DNA from 3 places in the Cupriavidus sp. 10L43_2 genome. Region 1 is predicted to be linked to each of the others. Evidence: predicted binding sites of a transcription regulator. Region 1 holds the regulator's gene; each other region holds the start of a gene.
The links. The regulator LexA, encoded in region 1, represses DNA repair genes until DNA is damaged. The targets are predictions, from matches to a motif close to ACTGTATNNNNATACAGT.
Positions count from the first base shown of each region.

Region 2: a site for LexA is predicted at 2,366-2,383, ahead of recA (recombinase RecA). Genes of this name have one in related genera too.
Region 3: a site for LexA is predicted at 2,522-2,539, ahead of dinB (DNA polymerase IV). Genes of this name have one in related genera too.

Region 1 is NZ_JBFTJE010000006.1:4,820-8,999, forward strand. It holds gene rpsF (30S ribosomal protein S6) at 1-288, opposite strand, end outside; gene AC1DEL_RS10540 (asparaginase) at 416-1,459, opposite strand; gene lexA (transcriptional repressor LexA) at 1,651-2,307, shown strand; gene AC1DEL_RS10550 (hypothetical protein) at 2,428-2,601, shown strand; gene AC1DEL_RS10555 (hypothetical protein) at 2,815-3,552, opposite strand; gene AC1DEL_RS10560 (hypothetical protein) at 3,796-4,180, shown strand, end outside.
Region 2 is NZ_JBFTJE010000007.1:168,392-172,571, reverse strand. It holds gene AC1DEL_RS12905 (DUF2889 domain-containing protein) at 1-262, opposite strand, end outside; gene recX (recombination regulator RecX) at 610-1,068, opposite strand; gene recA (recombinase RecA) at 1,153-2,217, opposite strand; gene AC1DEL_RS12890 (response regulator) at 2,453-3,142, shown strand; gene AC1DEL_RS12885 (sensor histidine kinase) at 3,155-4,180, shown strand, end outside.
Region 3 is NZ_JBFTJE010000023.1:33,400-37,579, reverse strand. It holds gene AC1DEL_RS24875 (MFS transporter) at 47-1,240, opposite strand; gene dinB (DNA polymerase IV) at 1,321-2,493, opposite strand; gene rarD (EamA family transporter RarD) at 2,616-3,518, opposite strand; gene AC1DEL_RS24860 (TRAP transporter substrate-binding protein) at 3,630-4,180, opposite strand, start outside.

The DNA.
Region 1 (4,180 bases):
CTCGGCCTTCTTGGTCTGCACGATCAGGTGACGCAGCACGGCGTCATTGAACTTGAAGGCGTGCTCGAGTTCGGCCAGGGTTTCCTTGCCGCATTCGATGTTCAGGCAAACGTAGTGAGCCTTGGCCAGCTTCTGGATCATGTAGGCCATCTGACGGCGGCCCCAGTCTTCCACGCGGTGAACCTGGCCGTTTTGCGACGTGACGAGCTGCTTGTAACGCTCGATCATCGCCGGCACTTGTTCGCTTTGGTCCGGATGGACGATAAATACGATTTCGTAATGACGCATTGACGCTCCTTTTGGATGTAGCCACCCGGGCGCCATGTCCGGTGTAGCAAGGTTGAATAGCCCGCGAGTATAGCCCGGTTCCGGGCCAGCACGCAAGCCGGCATCCCGGCAGGACGCTGGGAATCTCTCAGTATTGTCGGAAAACAGCCTGCAGGCGAGCCGGATCGGTGCCAAGCGACGCATCCGCCGCCAGCGCCACCAGCAGCAGCACGCGCGCCTTGTACGGATTGAGATTGCCGGCGGAGGCGAATTCGCCCGAGGCCAGGCGCGGGCGTGCCGGCCCCGCCACATGGCCGGCGCCCGTGCGGGAGCTTCGCACCACGGCCACGCCTCGCGCAGCTGCATCGGCGAGCGCGTCGCCCAGCGTCTCATGAACCGAGCCATTGCCGGTGGCCGCCACCACGAACCCCTTTACGCCGGCCGAGACCATCGCATCCACGGCCACCCTGCCCGGCTGGGCATAGCTCGCCACGATTTCGACAAGTGGCCACGCCGTAGGCACGGGCAGCGCTGGCGCGTCGCCGGGGGCGAACGCGCGTCCAAAGCGCACGTAGGCATCCTGCACGAAACCAATTGGCCCGCCCGCCGGCGACGTGAACGCATTGACCGCCGAGGTATGGGCCTTGGCGACATCGCGGGCCGCATGAATTTCCTGGTTCAGGACCACGAGCACGCCCTGCCCGCGCGCATCCGGGCTTGCCGCCACGCGCACTGCGTCGAGCAAATTCAGCGGACCATCGGCCGAGAGCGACGTGGACGGGCGCATTGCCGCGGTCAGCACCACCGGCACCGCGCTCCGCTGCGTCAGGTGCAGGAACATCGCCGTTTCTTCAAGCGTGTCCGTGCCGTGGGTAATCACCACGCCCACCACATCGGGCTGCGCGACCCAATGCGCCACCCGTGCGGCAAGCGTCGCCCACAGGCTGAAGGCCATGTCCTTGCTGTCGATCTGGGCCACCTGCTCCGTCTCCACACGGGCCACCTCGCCCAGCGCAGGCACGGCCTGGATCAGCGACGAGACCGGCACGGTGGCCGCGCGGTACTGCGCACTGCTGGCGGGGCTGGCGGACGAGCCTGCGATGGTGCCGCCGGTGGCGAGCACGACGATGCGGGGCAATGACGTAGACATATAGCGAGAAAATCGAGCGAGTGAGCGGGTGGTGCAGGCGATTGTAACTGTGGCACGCCGAGGGCCGCCGCTCTCGCAAACCCGTGTCGCCGGGCGCACTGGAGTCCGCCTGGTGTCGCGCATGCCCCACATCGCCACTGCAAATTGTGCTTGCACTTCACTCGATACTGTATAAAATCACAGCATACTGTTTAAACATACAGTGCTTCGGCACCACGAGAGACCGGCGACCCATGGCGACCCTGACACCCCGGCAACAGCAGATCTTCGACCTGATCCGCAACACGATCCGGCACACCGGCATTCCGCCGACCCGTGCCGAGATCGCGTCCGAATTCGGTTTCTCCTCGCCCAACTCTGCCGAGGAACACCTGCGAGCGCTGGCCCGCAAGGGCGTGATCGAGCTGACGCCAGGCGCGTCGCGCGGCATCCGCCTCAAGGTGGCACGTAGCGATTCGGAGATGACGGACCAGTTCTCGCTGCCGATGGCCGGCGTGATGCAGCTAACGCTGCCGCTCGTGGGCCGCGTGGCCGCAGGCAGCCCGATCCTTGCCGCAGAGCACATCGACCGTCAGTACCAGGTAGACGCCTCGGTATTTGATGATCGACCTGATTACCTGCTGCGCGTGCGGGGCCTGAGCATGCGCGATGCCGGCATCCTCGACGGCGACCTGCTCGCCGTCAGGAAAGCCAGCGAAGCCGCCAACGGCAAGATCGTCGTCGCGCGGATCGGCGACGATGTGACCGTCAAACGCCTGAAGCGGCGCGGCGACATGATCGAGCTGATCGCCGAAAACCCGGATTTCGAGAATATCGTGGTGCAGGCCGGCCGCGAGGAATTTTCGCTGGAAGGCATCGCCGTCGGGCTAATCCGCTCCTCGGGCTTCTGACTTCCGAGACCGGACGGGCGGCCGCCTGTCCTGGTCCCCAGTTTCGCATTGCCAACGCCGCCCCGTTCTCTCCGGACGACGGGCGTGGACTCCTGCTGTCGCAAACTTCGAGGTGCCGCCATGCTGCCAGTCAATCACACCGCTTCCCGCCGCCCGGTCAAGCCCGTGCCGTTCCGCCAAACCAAGGGCGTGCGCGTCTACCAGGGCGCCCAGCGTCGTACGATGGTCGGCAGCATGGCTGCAATCTGCCGGATGCTGGAACTTGCGGATATGCCCGACAAACTGGACGCATGAACCGCTAGCGGCGGATCCGCGTCGCCCAAATCATTATAACTAGTGCAGTTGCGAGCCCACCACGTGAAATTAAGAGAACGTTTAATTCATCGTGAAAGGTGCTTTACACTCGATGGCGCGCATCCGTAGTACTGGCGCATTGGCGCCGATGCGCGAAACCGGAACTTGTCGACCCCGCCGAGTGCCGGTTTTTTTTCGCCCTCCCCGGCTGGATCAGGTACCAGGATACATGCCAGTCATGTTCTTGCGCAGACGGTCCCACAGCATACGCACGCCCCGCACGGTCCCGCTCAGACCCGCCGAGTAGCCAGGGTCGTAGTAGTGAATCAGCAACGACCGGCGCTCGCCAACTTCCACATCAAGGTTGGCATGCTGGAGCACAAAGCCGTTGAAGACATAGACGCTGCCCGGCTCCACCGGCACGCGGTTGCAGCGGCCACGGCGCAGATCCCGTAGCGTCAGCCATTTTCTGATGTGAAACGGCAGATTGCGCTGAATGCCATGACGAAGCTTGCAAAAAACATTGGCCACAGTGGATACCGCCAGCCGTGGCGGGTGATAAACCAGCAGATCACCGTTGCAAACGCCATCGGGGGCGAGCTTCAGCGGAATCAGCAGCGTCAGCAGATGCGAATCGTAGTGGCGGCAATGGCTCTCGTTGCGCGTAGACGTGCTGGCACAACGAATCACGTGGAACGCTTCCCAACGCAGCGACTTCTTCAGGAGCGTGGTGGCCATGGCCCGAGTCTCGGCGCACACCGTCTCCTCGAGCTTGCGGAAGGCTTCATTGCGACGTAGTAACTCAGCCATTGCGAATGGCTCGGCACGCTCGGGCTGTTCGCCGAAGGATCGATCGATAGCCGCGTTAATGGCAGCCAAGGTCGGCATCGGAATCACACTGGAAAATGCCGCCAGTGCTACATCAGGGTTGAATCGAATTCGCTCCGCCACGGCATGACCTCGCGCTTCGTATAGGTGATTTGCCTAGATGATATGGATTAGACCATTTGGCCCGCCGTGAAGCGTAGCGAAAATCATTCTCGAAAACTTGTCACTATGTGGGCTGTCGCACATGATCCGGGAACAAAGCCCAGTGCATCCACGCCCCCGACGGTTTTCCGGCACATGGGCCGATCAACGATTATTCTTTGGGTGAAGGATCGACGGACACTGGCTGACGATATAAGGGACGCAATGAGGACAAGCCTGGCGGCATGGCTCCTGGTCATCGCCGCACTGATTTCGGGGCCGGGGGTTGCTGCTGAGTTCGGTAGCAAGGGTGGCCCCGAGCCCGCCAATATCGATCAGATTACCGACCTACTTCGCGAAGAGCCCTACGACCTGGAGCTACTGATCAGCTTTGGGACATCGAAGGGCGGATCGGCTGGCCATATCGCCCTGGGCGTCCGTGACGACACGCTCGGCGACGACATTGTCTACTCGGCAAATTTCTACGCCGACCGCACGCCCAAGCACGAGAATGATTTTTACACCGCCAATCTGATGGCGGGCATCCCAAAGAAGGAATATCTGTTCAAGACGGCCTCCTCCATCGCGGAAACGACGATGTTTGGCCTCG
Region 2 (4,180 bases), on a different contig from region 1:
AATGCGTCGGATACGGCACCCAGTCTGAGCAGGCTTCAGCATCCACCACGTTCATGCGGAGGTCGATCGTCACGCGCAGCCAGAGGTCGTGCAGCGGCTGGCCGATGGGGCGAATGCCGCCGCCGGCGAGTTCGATGTCACGTGGCTTGGTGTCGGTAAGGCGGGCCTCGATGTCCCACAGACCGTCTTCCCGCGCATACGCTTCCGCCGTGATGGCACGGCGATGACGCAAGGTGCGGTTGGCAGGCGGGGAAAGTGGCATGACAGCTGGGGCTGACGCGGGATGTTGAGGTGTGACCGGGGGCAAACGTCACGGCCGGGGCGGGACGGCCGACAGCCGCACGGCCGCCAAGGCCGGAAAACCGGGAGAGTTTAACATGCCGCGCCGCTTTGACCGGGAACATCCTGCGATACGGAATGTCGGGGGCGAATTGTTGCGCCGGTGACAACGCCGAACCACGGCGCGACAAGGGCTGGCGGGCGGCCATCGTATCCGGCGGCACGGTCGGTGGTGCGGCGCCGCAACGTTAGGCGCCGGATCACAAAATCCCTATTGCGCACGCAGGTATACAGTGGTCTACGTGGCGTAATCGACACGTTGTTGCCATCTCACTCGTCATCTTCCGCGCCGCGGATGATCTTGCCGACCACGGCGCGCGAGAAGCCGCGCGCGACCATGAAGCGGATCTGCTTGGCCTTGGCCTCCGGAGAATCCGGGGCGGTGCCGAAGCGCTTGCGCCAGACCTCCCGGGCCCGCTCGACCTCGGTGTCCCGCAGGCGGTCCTGGAGGTCATGCAGTTGTTCATTGCCGAGCTGATGGGTCTTGGCCTCCTGCATCACCCGGGCGGCGCCATAGCGGCTGGCGCGGCGATGGACCAGGCTATCGACGAAGCGGTCGTTGGAGAGCCAGTTCTCGCGCTCGAGCGCGTCGAGCAGGGTATCCACCTCCTCGGGCGTCTCGGCGTGCGGCGCCAGCTTGCGCCGCAGTTCGGCGCGGCTGTGCTCGCGGCGCGACAGGTAGCCAACGGCGCGGGCCTTCAGCGAGAGCGGGGGGCGGGAGCCAGCCATCAGGGGTCATCGACAGTGCAGTACCAATAAAAAAAGCCGCCGCACGATCTGCGACGGCTTCCGAGGGGCGGAGAAAGCTCCGCCTCAGCCTTCGATTTCGGCCGGCGCGCTGACGACAGCGGCGTTCATCGCCACCACGCCCAGCGCCGCACGGACCTTGTTCTCGATCTCAGCGGCGATGTCAGGGTTCTCGCGCAGGTATTCGCGCGCGTTGTCCTTGCCCTGGCCGATCTTTTCGCCGTTGTAGCTGTACCACGCGCCCGACTTCTCGACGATCTTGGCATCCACGCCGAGGTCGATGATCTCGCCCTGACGGGAAATGCCCTGGCCGTAGAGGATGTCGAAGAATGCCTCGCGGAACGGCGGCGACACCTTGTTCTTCACCACCTTGACCTTGGTCTCGTTGCCGATGACGTCGTCGCCCTTCTTGATCGAGCCGATGCGGCGGATGTCCAGGCGCACCGAGGCGTAGAACTTCAGCGCATTGCCGCCGGTGGTCGTTTCAGGCGAACCAAACATCACACCGATCTTCATGCGAATCTGGTTGATGAAGATCACCAGGCAGTTGGTGCGCTTGATCGTACCGGTCAGCTTGCGCAGCGCCTGGCTCATCAGGCGGGCCTGCAGGCCGGGCAGCGAATCGCCCATTTCGCCCTCGATTTCGGCCTTCGGCACCAGTGCGGCCACCGAGTCGATCACGATCAGGTCGATCGAGCCCGAGCGCACCAGGGCGTCGGTAATTTCCAGGGCCTGCTCGCCGGTGTCCGGCTGGGAGATCAGCAGTTCACCCACGTTCACGCCCAGCTTGCCGGCGTAGTTCACGTCCAGCGCGTGTTCCGCGTCGATAAAGGCGCAGGTGCCGCCCAGCTTCTGCATCTCGGCCACCACCTGCAGCGTCAGCGTGGTCTTGCCCGACGATTCCGGACCATAGATCTCCACCACGCGGCCGCGCGGCAAGCCGCCGACGCCCAGCGCGATATCGAGCCCCAGCGAGCCGGTCGACACCACTTCGATGTCCTTTTCGATCTCGCCATCGCCCAGACGCATGATCGAGCCCTTGCCGAACTGCTTCTCGATCTGGGAGAGCGCGGCGGCAAGCGCCTTCTGCTTCTCAGCGCTCACGCCGGCGCCGGCCTTCTTGTCGTCCATGGTCGTCCTTCAGTCAATGGTGTATAAATAGGCCGCATGCGGCGCGACGCCTGATTTTTAAGCGATTTCCGACGGAAATCGGCCTGAAAAGTGATCTGGCGTGCGACCCGACCCGGCTGCCCACAAGGCAGCCTGCGGAATGTCGGGTACTGTATAAAAAAACAGTATGCTTGGCAAGCCCCACCGGTTCCGCAACCGCGTGGCGTGCGATGCTGGCAACAGGGTGGAGACAACCATGCGCATTCTGATTGCGGAAGATGACGACGTGCTGGCAGACGGGCTCACGCGCTCGCTGCGGCATTCCGGCTACGCCGTCGACCACGTCGCCAACGGCGTGGAAGCCGATTCGGCCCTGTCGACCCAGCATTTCGACCTGCTGATCCTGGACCTCGGCCTGCCCCGCATGCCCGGCCTGGAGGTGCTCAAGCGCCTGCGCACGCGCGGCGCGATGCTGCCGGTGCTGATCCTGACCGCCGCCGATGGCGTGGACGAGCGGGTCAAGGGCCTGGACCTGGGCGCCGACGACTACATGGCCAAGCCCTTCGCGCTGTCCGAGCTGGAGGCGCGCGTGCGCGCGCTGGTCCGGCGCGGCGCGGGCGGCGGCGCCACGCTGATGCGCCACGGGCCGCTGGCCTTCGACCAGGTCGGCCGCATCGCCTACCTGAACGAGCAGATGCTGGACCTGTCCGCACGCGAGATCGGCCTGCTGGAGATCCTGCTCACGCGCAGCGGGCGGCTGGTTTCCAAGGAACAACTGGTGGACCACCTCTGCGAGTGGGGCGAGGAAGTCAGCAACAACGCCATCGAGGTCTATGTGCACCGGCTGCGCAAGAAGATCGAAGTGGGTGGCATCCGCATCGCCACGGTGCGCGGCCTGGGTTACTGCCTGGAGAAGTTCCAGCCGGTGATGGCGGCGCATGGCTGATCCGGGGGCGGCATGCGCCTGCTGAGACTGCGCTGGGGCCGCCCGCCGGCCCTGCCCCCCCTGCCCAACTCGCCGCCGCCCCTGCCGACCCTGGCCGACGCCGCGGCGGAGGACGCCGCGCTGGCCGACGCCCTGCCGCACCTGGAAGAATCGTCCGCCCATCCCTCCCCGCGCTCGCTGTTCGGCGAGATCCTCGACTGGATGCTCGCCCCGCTGCTGCTGCTCTGGCCGATGAGCATTGCGGTCACCTACCTCGTCGCCAAATCCATCGCCAACGGTCCGTTCGACCGCGCGCTGGAGGCCAGCGCCATCGTGCTGTCCCAGCAGGTGCGCGAGGTGAACGGCCGCGTGACGCTGCAGCTGCCGCTCTCCGCGCGCGAGATCCTGCGGGCCGACGAAACCGACAATATCTATTACCAGGTGGTGGGCAAGCGCGGCGAGTACGTGGCCGGCGACCACGATCTGCCGCTGCCGTCCGAGGAGGACCAGGGCCATGCCGGGCTGGTGTCCCTGCGCGACGACCGCGTGGCCGGCAACGACGTACGCGTGGCCTATACCTATGTCGACCTGAAAAGCGCCGGCTCCCAGCCGGTGCTGGTGCAGGTGGCCGAGACGCTCGACAAGCGCGCGCGGCTGGCCAACGAAATCATCAAGGGCGTGATCCTGCCGCAGTTCGTGATCCTGCCGCTGGCCGTGGTGCTGGTCTGGTTCGGCCTCACGCGCGGGCTGGCGCCGCTGACCGCGATCCAGCAGCGCATCCGGGCGCGCAACCCCGGCGATACGAGCCCCATCGACGAGACCGCCGCGCCGCAGGAGATCACGCCGCTGGTGGCATCGTTCAATGACCTGCTGGCGCGACTGGACCAGTCCGTGCAGACGCAGAAGCGCTTTATCGCCGATGCCGCGCATCAGATGAAGACGCCGCTGGCCGGGCTGCGCATGCAGGCCGAGCTGGCGCAGCGCGAGCAGTCGCCCGAGGAATTGCGCCGCTCGCTGGCGCAGATCGCCGGCAGTTCCGAACGCACCGCGCACCTGGTG
Region 3 (4,180 bases), on a different contig from region 1:
GTGTAGTGCAGCAAACGGGACTTCGGGAGGGGGTGGCGCCCCGAGCTTAGTGCCGGTCGGTCCGGAAGTAGAGCAGGGCGAGCGCCGGCAGCGCGAAGCCGATCCAGCTCGCCAGCGGCCAGCCGCCGCGCGCGAAGGCCCAGGCGCCCAGCCACGAGCCGGTGGCGCCGCCGACGAAGAAGATCGCCATGTACAGGCCGTTCAGCCGGCTGCGGTGCTCGGCCGACAGCGTGAAGATGGCGCGCTGGCCGACCACAAGGTTCGCCGATACGCCGAAGTCGAGCAGGATGGCCGCCACGGTCAGCGCCAGGAGCGAGGTCATCGACCCCTCCACGCCCACCCGGCTCAACAGGAACGACCCGGCGCCGATGGCCAGCGCGATGGCGGTCATCTGGCGGCTGTGGCCCCGGTCCGCGTAGCGGCCGGCCATCGGCGCGGCGATGGCGCCGGCCACGCCGACCAGCGCGAACACGGCGATGCCGGTCTGCGACATGTGGAACGCAGGCCCGGCCAGATAGAGCGGGATGGTGGTCCAGAACAGGCTGAACACGCCGAACATGCTGGCCTGGTACAGCGCGCGCCGGCGCAGCACGGGCTGGGTACGGAGCAGGTGCGCCATCGACGCCAGCATCTGGCCGTAGGTCACGCCCCGCGCGGGCTGGCGGCGCGGCAGCTTGCGCGCCAGCACCAGCGCCAGCAGCACCATGGCTACGGCCGAGACCGCGAAGATGGTGTGCCAGCCGCCCGTCAGGCCGGCCATCAGGCTCGATACCGGCCGCGCCAGCATGATCCCCATCAGCAGCCCGCTGGTGACGTTGCCGACCACGCGGCCCCGGATATGGTCCGGGGCGAGGTGCGCCGCGAACGGCACCAGCACCTGCACCGCCACCGAGCATAGGCCGATGGCGCAGCCCGCGATCAGGAACACGCTGGCGTGAGTGGCCAGGGCCGCCGCCATGAGCGCCACGGCACAGCCGCCAATCAGCGTCAGGACCAGCTTGCGGTTCTCGACCAGATCCCCGAGCGGCACCAGCAGCACCAGCCCCGCGCAGTAGCCCATCTGGATCAGCGTGACGATCAGCCCGGCAATCTCGGGCGAGAGTTGCAGCGACCGGGCGATCGGGCCGACCAGTGGCTGGGCGTAATAGAGATTGGCGACGATCATGCCGCAGGCCGTGGCCAGCAGCGGCGTGATCCAGGTGGCGGGCTCAGCGGCGCGCTCTGTGGCGGTGGTGGTCATGGGGACGGCCTTGGTGCTCGAAGCCGCCGATTCTAGCGGGAGATAGATAGATGCGTCGGAGGGGTCATTCCGGTGCCGCGTCAGGCATCCGGCCGCTCATCCTCGAAGCGGAACTCCTCCTGCACGGGCGCCGGGTCGTCGCCCTGTTCGTCCGCCGGGATCAGGGCGCTCACGCGCACGCCGAGCAGCCGGATGCGCCGCTCGAGCGGTATCCGCTTCAGGCATTCCGTGGCGCTGCGCCGGATCGCCGCGCCATCGGCGGTATGGGCCGGCATGGTCAGGTCGCGCGTGACCGTGCGGAAATCGTCAAAGCGCAGCTTGATGCCCACCGTGCGGCCCACGTAGCCCTTGCGGCGCAGGTCCTCGCCCACGCGCATGCAGAGCTTGGTGAACGATTCGGACAGCAGAGGACGATCTACGCGTGGGTGCAGGTCGCGCTCGAAGGTGGTTTCGCGGCTCATCGACTTGGGCTCGGAACTGACCACCACCGGGCGGTCATCACGCCCATGCGCCACCTCGATCAGCCAGCTCGCGTAGTTGCGGCCGAAATGGGTCTGGAGCACGCCCTGGTCGGCCTCGGCCAGGTCGCCCACGGTGTCGATGCCGATGCCGGCCAGCTTCTCGGCCGCCTTCGGCCCGATGCCGTTGACCTTGCGCGCCGCGAGCGGCCAGATACGGCGGGGGATGTCGGCGGGGGTGAGCAGGGTCAGGCCATCCGGCTTGTCGAGTTCGGACCCGATCTTCGCCAGCAGCTTGTTGGGCGCCACGCAGATCGAGCAGGTCAGGCCAGTGGCCTCGCTCACGGCCGCCTTGATGCGCGCGGCTACCTCGGCCGGCTCGCCGGGCACCTCGGTCAGATCGATATAGATCTCGTCGATGCCCCGGTCTTCCACCTGCTCGGTGAAGGTGCGCACGGCGGCCTTGAACAGGCCCGAGTAGCGGCGGTAGGCGTCGAAATCGGTCGGCAGCAGGATGGCGTCCGGCGCCAGCTTGGCCGCCTTCATCATGCCCATCGCCGAGAACACGCCCAGCGCGCGGGCTTCGTAGGTAGAAGTGGTGACGACGCCACGTCCGACGTAGTCGCGCAGGCGGGCATAGCGGCGCGAGCCATCGGGCAGCGTCTCCGGGATGGCATTGCGGCCGCCGCCGATGACAACGGCCTGGCCGCGCAGATCGGGATAACGGAGCAGTTCGACGGACGCATAGAAGGCGTCCATGTCGAGGTGGGCGATGCGCCGGACGGGGGTGGACATGGCGAAGGGGGGCGTGCGCGTCGTCGGTACTGTATAAACGTACAGTATAGTGCGTCGGCCCTCGCGTGCCGAGCCGGTGTTAATCCATCATTCCCGGGATGAATCGATTAATCGATCCAAACTTATGCTTCATTTGTCGCGCTGATAGACTTAACGGAATTGCGGCGGGAAACCCACACCCCTTCCATCGCGTAGATCAGCAGCGACACCCAGATCAGTGCATAGCCGAGTTGCTTCTGGGCCGGGAACGGCTCGTGCCACAGCCAGATGCCGAGCAGCAGCTGGAGCGTCGGGCCGGTGTACTGGAGCAGGCCGAGCAGCGAAAGCGGAATCCGGCGCGCGCCGGCGGCGAAGAACAGCAGCGGCACCGCCGTGACCGGGCCGGCCAGCAGCAGCAAGATCTGCGTACCCGGTGCTGCGCTCCGGAAGGTGTCCTGGCCGGTGAAGACGAGCACGCCCAGCGCGGTGGCCGCAATCGGAAACAGCAGCAGCGTCTCCAGCGACAGCCCCTCCAGCGCGCCCAGCGCCCCGGTCTTGCGCAGCAGCCCGTAGCCGCCGAACGACGCCGCCAGCGCGAGCGCGATCCACGGCAGTTGCCCGGCGCTGATGGTCAGCCAGAGCACGCCCCCCGCCGCGACGGCGATGGACAGCCACTGCCCGGGCCGCAGCCGCTCGTGCAGGAACAGCACACCCAGCAGCACGCTGAACAGCGGATTGATGAAGTAGCCCAGGCTCGCATCGACCACCCGGTCGGCCGACACCGCCCAGATATAGAGGAACCAGTTGGCGCAGAGCAGGGCGGCGCTCGCCGCGAAGCCGAGGATCAGGCGCGGATTTCCCGCCACCTCGCGCAGCCAGCCGAAATGCCGCCGCCAGAGCAGGATCGCGCCCAAAAAGACCAGCGACCACACCATCCGGTGCAGCAGGATCTCGAGCGGCGCCACGCCGTGGAGGGATTTGATATAGAGGGGCAGCAGGCCCCAGATGACGTACGCGAGCAGCGCGTAGAAGATGCCGAGTTGCATGGGAGTATCCGGTAGGTGCGCGGATTCTACCGGGACGCCGTCATCGGCGTTGGAACTCGCCTCCCCCTGGCGGGAGAGGCGACAACATCACATCCAAATCACATCGATGTCTTACAGCTTGCGCGCGAAGCTGAACTGCGCGAAGCCCTGCTCGGCCACGTTGAACCAGGCGGCCTCGTTGTTGCGGAACACGCGCCAGTCGTCATAGATCTTCTTGAACGACGGGTTCTTGGCGGTTTCCTCGGCGTACGCGTCCTGCGTGGCCTTGAAGCATGCCTCCATGATCTCCTTCGAGAACGGGCGCAGCTTCACGCCATTCTCCAGCAGACGGGCCAGCGCCTGCGGGTTCACGGCGTCGTACTTGGCCATCATGTTGGTGTGGGCCTCGATGGTGGCCGTTTCCAGCGCGCGCTTGTACTGCGCCGGCAGCTTCTCGAACTCCGGTGCGGAGGCGTAGAACGACAGCTGGGCGCTGCCTTCCCACCAGCCCGGGTAGTAGTAGTACGGCGCCACCTTGTAGAAGCCGAGCTTCTCGTCGTCATACGGGCCGACCCACTCGGCCGCATCGATGGTGCCCTTTTCCAGCGCCGGGTAGATATCGCCACCGGCAATCTGCTGCGGCACCACGCCCAGGCGCTGCAGCACCACGCCGGCAAACCCGG